One region of the Thermoanaerobacterium sp. R66 genome, then DNA from elsewhere that is predicted to be linked to it. Evidence: riboswitches for the same ligand, from Rfam matches in the RefSeq annotation. Region 1 holds a riboswitch; the other holds the start of a gene.
What was found. A riboswitch is a leader RNA that binds a small molecule or an ion and turns the genes downstream of it on or off. The one in region 1 is predicted to bind cyclic di-AMP.
Positions count from the first base shown of each region.

Region 2: linked by a shared signal. The riboswitch ahead of JJQ93_RS04810 (cell wall hydrolase) and the one ahead of JJQ93_RS00560 (C40 family peptidase) in region 1 are both predicted to bind cyclic di-AMP.

Region 1 is NZ_JAEUWW010000001.1:128,666-131,823, reverse strand. Features, by position in the region: gene JJQ93_RS00565 (sigma-70 family RNA polymerase sigma factor) at 1-477, opposite strand, end outside; gene JJQ93_RS00560 (C40 family peptidase) at 743-1,432, opposite strand; cyclic di-AMP (ydaO/yuaA leader) riboswitch at 1,429-1,546, opposite strand; gene ku (non-homologous end joining protein Ku) at 1,704-2,513, shown strand; gene JJQ93_RS00550 (ATP-dependent DNA ligase) at 2,516-3,158, shown strand, end outside.
Region 2 is NZ_JAEUWW010000001.1:965,152-968,309, forward strand. Features, by position in the region: gene JJQ93_RS04805 (TMEM165/GDT1 family protein) at 158-721, shown strand; gene JJQ93_RS04810 (cell wall hydrolase) at 786-1,610, opposite strand; cyclic di-AMP (ydaO/yuaA leader) riboswitch at 1,610-1,738, opposite strand; gene JJQ93_RS04815 (hypothetical protein) at 1,796-1,939, opposite strand; gene JJQ93_RS04820 (sensor histidine kinase) at 2,031-3,158, opposite strand, start outside.

The DNA of each region.
Region 1 (3,158 bases):
TTCTTTTGATATTTCAACGAGTGTTTTTCTTTCAAAAAAGTAAAGCAATATTATGTTTTTCTGCTTTGCGGTAAGGCCATTCAAAGCTTCCTTTAAATCATTTCTCATGATATCATTAAAAAATTTTTCTTCCGGAGTAAGTTCATCGGCTACCATCAAATCGATGATTTCATCTTCATCATCATCTGCCTTTGCATTCAAAGAGAGAAAAGATTTTTTCTTTCTGTAGGCATTTAAAAAGTAAAATTTAAGCTGCATACTTCCATATGCTATGAATTCTTTGCCTTTTTTCTCATCAAACTGATAGATAGCAGCAATAAGCACTTCTCTTCCGTCCTGAAGCATATCATCAAAACTGTCGTATGGAAACTTTTTTGCTAATTTTATCAAAAGAGGATGAAACTTTTTTAAAATCTCATAGACAGAATCTTTATCACCACTTTTAGCCTTAAAGCACAGTTCATTATAACTTATCATCTACTACACACCTCACATAAAGTGAGGACCGGTCCCTTTCAGTGCAGCACTGTGCTTTAATTATATTAAACGAACAAATGTTTTGGTAATTGCGAGTTATAAAAAGTCATCGCAGAAAATTTATAATAATCAGTTATTTGTGATATTACTTGTCAGCAAAACAAAGATTTCCATTTAAGACTTTATTGAATTTCTAAAAATAAAAGAGGCGCATATGTTAAATCAAAAAACATATACGCCTCTATATAGATGCTCTCTTTTAACCTTAATAATACCTTCTTGCACCAATATAATACGTCCTAAACCAACCGCTAAAATCCGCAATAGCAGCCTTACCAAGTGAATCGCTCATGTGTATTAAGCGGTTATCACCTATGTATATGCCTTCATGCGTAGGGCCACCGCCTGATGTAGAGAAAAACAATATATCGCCTGGCTGAAGATCAGATAAGCTTACAGCTCTACCACCTGCATACTGGTCATACGTAGTTCTACCAATGCTTTTTCCAGCCTGCCTAAACACGTATTGAACAAATCCAGAGCAATCAAAACCTGCAGGTGTAGTACCACCAAAAACATAGGGCACTCCAAGATATCTTTCTGCAATGCTTACTACGTCAAAATTTGATGGGCGCTCATAGCCACCCCTTGATGAAACGCCAGTTACAGTCGTCCTATTTAATACAGCCTCTGTAGCTGGTCCTACAATTCCATCCGGAGATAGTCCGTACCTTCTCTGCAGTGCGATCACTGCGTTCTTTGTCATACTACCAAATATTCCGTCAATACCACCTGTGCTATAGCCAAGCCTGTTTAACGTTTGCTGCAAGCTAACCACCGCTTGTCCTCTTGAACCATATTTCAAAAGCTCCATTGCAAATGCACTTGGCGCTTGCATAAGTGTTATTGACACTACTGCTGTTGCCACTATTTTTTTGTAATTCAACTCATTCATCCTCTCTTTATGCCTACGAGGTTAGTTGACGGGTTCGGTAAAGAGCAACCCTACCGCATACGCGGATTCACCCCAAAGATATCCCCCGCTCTTTCGATTAGGCATATTTTATTTTATTTTAATAAATTTAATAAAAAATTTATATTTTTAATAATTAATTAATATTATATAGGCAAATTGTATCAAAGTCAACCACATTCCATAAATTACCTGAAGATTGTGAGTTTCTCATGGTTATACTAATTAATGAATATTGAAAGAAGGTGAAAAAATGCGTTCAATGTGGAAAGGTGCCATTAGTTTCGGCCTTGTCAGCATCCCCATAAAACTGTATGCAGCCACAGAAGACAACTCTATACATTTTAGACAGCTTCACAAAGACTGCAAATCACCCATAAAATACGAGAAGATCTGCCCTGTGTGCAATAAAGAAGTTTCTGATGAAGAAATCGTAAAAGGTTACGAATATGAACCAGGAAAATTTGTCATCATAGATGAAGAAGACTTAGAGAGAATTCCAAAGTCAACAGTTAAAACGATAGATATTATCGATTTTACAGATTTAAGTCAAATAGATCCCATATATTTCGATAAGACATACTACATCGCACCAGATGAAATAGGTGCAAAACCATACGTACTTTTAAGAGATTCTATGAAGAAATTAAACCGTGTAGCAGTTGCAAGAGTCGTCATACGATCAAGACAAGATTTAGCCTGCATAAGAGTTTTCAATGACAACTATATGGTAATGGAAACAATGCACTTCCCTGATGAAATAAGAAGCACAAACGAACTTCCACCTATCCGTAATGTAGATCTTCACGAAAATGAGGTGAAAATGGCTATAAAGCTTGTAGATACTCTGACATCTGATTTTTCTCCCGAAAAGTACGATGACAACTACAGAAAAGCCCTGATCGAAATAATCGAGTCGAAAATTCAAGATAGAAAAATTGAAATACCTGAATCGCCAAAGGAAGAAAATGTCCTGGACCTTGTAAGCGCATTAAAAGCCAGCATCGAATCAGTAAAAGAAGAAAACACGGCAAAAAAATCAAAAAAGAAAAAAGGTGCATAAAGATGTCCCTGATGGATGAAAAAATCCCTCCTATGCTGGCTGTATCAGGAAATGTATTTGACGATCCAAATTGGGTATATGAAATCAAATGGGATGGTTCAAGGACAATAGCATTTCTTTCATCTTATACAAAACTTCAAGACCGAAGGCTTGTAGATATAAGCCACCAATTCCCAGAACTTATAGATGTAAATAAATGTCTAAAATCAAATGAAGCCATACTTGACGGCGAACTAATCGTTATAAAAGACAATAAACCAAGCTACAGAAACATAATGATGCGAAAACACCAGCAAAACAAACTAAAAATTGAACTTTTAAGTAAATCCAATCCCGCAATATTTATAACATGGGATGTAATATATGTTGATGGAAAAGAACTATTAAACTACCCACTTATTAAGCGCAAAGAAATCTTAAGTAAAATCGTCAGTGAAAGCAATCTAATAAGGATATCTGATTATATTTTTGAACACGGCAAAACTTTATTTGCGGAAACTGGTAAAAAACAATTGGAAGGAGTAATGGCTAAAAAGGCAGACTCAAAATATTACTTAGGAAAAAGAAGTAATCTATGGCAAAAATTCAAACATCACATAGTACTAAACGCTGTAATATTGGGTTATAAGGTAGATAAAACGGCGT
Region 2 (3,158 bases), 840 kb from region 1:
AAGGGGAGTAGTTCACATATATAAATATGTGGCAAAGTCAACATGCTGGTTTTAACCTGGCTTTGCCTTAAAGAATGAGACCTTTACGTAATATGTTGCACATATTATGTAATAGGTTTTATTTTTTTGGCATACTAATTACAAGGAGGCAGATTTGATGAATGCTTTAATATCGTCTTTTATTCTCGTCTTTGCATCTGAAATGGGCGACAAGTCACAGTTTATGGCTATGGCATTTGCCACATTTATAAAAGCCAGAACTGTCTTAATTAGCATATTAATCGCTGCCCTTTTAAATATGGGTATTGCAGTTTTGTTTGGCTCATTTATTACAGAGTACATACCGATAAAATACGTGAAGCTATTGGCTGCCATATCTTTTTTAATTTTTGGATTGATCACATTAAAAAATGGCCATGAAGGACATGAAAAAATCAGAAAATCCAAATACGGTCCAGTTTTCACCATAATAAGTACATATTTTATTTCGGAATTTGGAGATAAGACACAGCTTTCGACACTAGCGCTTACTGCCACATACAAAAATCCTGTATTTGTTTTATTAGGTGCTACTGCAGGAATTTTCATAGCTGATGTCATTGGAATCGTATTGGGAGTTTATTTAGGTAAGAAATTGCCAACAAAACTTTTGCATTACATATCAGCCATCATTTTTATAATATTTGGCTTTATCACTTTGTACGAAGCAAAAACTCTATAGAAAGCAAAATGGATACCTTTCGGTATCCATTTTGCTCCTCTTAGCCTCTCATTAACAATCATTTTTATCTCGCATAAGAAAATACCATATTGCCTACTTTTAGTGCAACTGGCAACGACCAAAGCCACTGATTGGTATTGCTGGTGTCAAAGTAATAAAGTGCACCGTTTGTAGGATCTACACCGTTTAAGGCATCCCTTGCAGCACTTATTGAGTCTGGTGTGGCAGGTAAATTTATCCAGCCATTTTCAACAGGTGTAAATTGATAGTAACCGTTGCTATCGACTTGGTATATTACGCCTTGTATTGTGTTAGGGAATATACCACTTTTTACCCTATTCACTATCACGGCACCGACAGCAACTTTAGCTTGATATGGTTCACCACCAGCTTCCGCATTTATAAGCCTTGATAGAAGATCCAAATCAGCATTTGTGTATGAAATAACACCTCTTTGGATAGAACCTCTGTTTGCAGTTACATCGCTTCTTATACTTGAAGAAGTTGATGGTGTACCAGACGTCGATGTTGGTATGACAAAAACTTGCCCTGGATAAATCATATCGCCTGTTAAACCATTTACATTTTTTAAAGCATCTACAGTAGTACCATACTTCATGGCAATTAAGTATAAACTATCGCCTTTCTGGACTGTATATGTGTTGTCACTGCCAGGTACAACTAATACTTGCCCCGGATATATTACTGTATCACTGAGATTGTTAAGCTTCATTATTTGATTGTATGTTGTGCCATAATTTAAGCCTATCTTGTATAGGCTATCACCAGGTTTTACAGTATACGTTGCCGCAAATGCCGTCTGAGAAAATAAAAGAGCCGCTGCTAATGATGCAATGAGAGGCTTTACCTTAATACATTTTTTTAACATAAAAATCCCCCTTTTGCCTCCGAGGTTAGTTGACGGGTTCGGGCAAAGGGACGCCCTACCACATGAGTGGATTCACCCCAAAAAAAGATCCCCCGTACCCCTTTTCGGGGATTCGGCATATTTTACTTTAATTATAAGGGGAATGATTGTATATGTCCATATTAAACTGATGGGAATATAGGCAATTAGTGGCATTCACTGTAACCACAAAATGGGCAGTAAATACATCCGCTTTCAGGAACTAACTGTGCACCACAATCAGGGCATGTATATTCTTTAGAAGAATTTTTTACTTCCATCTGCTGATTTTTCGTCGCTTCTTTTTGCATTTTATACCCTCCAATATATAGTGAATTTATAAATATATTATACCATATATTGTGTAGTATGTCACTAAAAATAAAATAACAATCCCATATATCAAATTTTCGGGATTGTTATTTTAAATTCAGATCCTTCATTTAATTTGCTTTTCACTTCAATACTCCCACCGTGCAGCTCAACAATAAGCTTTGCAATAGATAGTCCTAAACCCATTCCACCAGTTTCTTTACTTCTTGCCTTGTCAACCCTATAAAATCTGTCAAATACATAAGGAATCTCTTCTTCAGGTATTCCAATGCCATCGTCTTTAATTATTACGGCTACATTTTTATCTACTTCTTCTGCATAAATTTTTATATTGCCATCAATGTCTGTATATTTTAACGCATTATCAAGAATTATTCTTAATAGTTCCTTTATAAGATTCCTATCTGCATTCACTTCCAAATTTTTATGGCAAAAAATTTCAATGCTTTTTTCATTGAAAATCACTTTAGCATCCCTGACTATTTCTGCAATCAATTCATAAACATTAAATAATTTCTTATTTATATTAAGCGTCTTGTTATCTCCTCTTGCCAGCATCAAAAGCCTTTCAATCAATATCTCCATTTCTTGCTCTTCTTTTTTTAAAGCGCCTATAGACTCTTCCAGTACATCTTTGTTGTCTTTCCCCCACCTGTCTATAAGTTCTATATATCCTTTCAAGATAGACAAAGGTGTCCTAAGCTCATGGGAAACATTTGATATAAATGCATTCTGCCTTTTAAAATAGTCTTCCAGCCTGTCCAGCATGTCATTAAACGTAGCAGCGAGCTTAGACAGTTCATCATTATTTCCGTTAACGCTCAATCTTTTATTTAATTTCTTCTCGTCGATTGCATGAACTTCTCTCACCATATAATCAACAGGCCTTAATGCTCTACCTGTTATAAAATATCCTGCAAAAAAAGACACCAAAACTCCAATGACATCGGAAACAGCCATCATCACAAACAAAAGCTTTAAGAAAAAATACTGATTTTTTAAATCTTCATAAACCTGAATGTAAAAAAACTTATTCCCGTAAGTATACTCTCTGTTTATATATGCTATATGCGTCTCATCTTTTTCTATTTTTGTAGGTGCATTTATATTTTTATCATATGGTATACCAATCAAATGCGGTGAAGACACGTACACAATTTTTCCATGCGAATCCACAATCTTTAAATACATATTTTC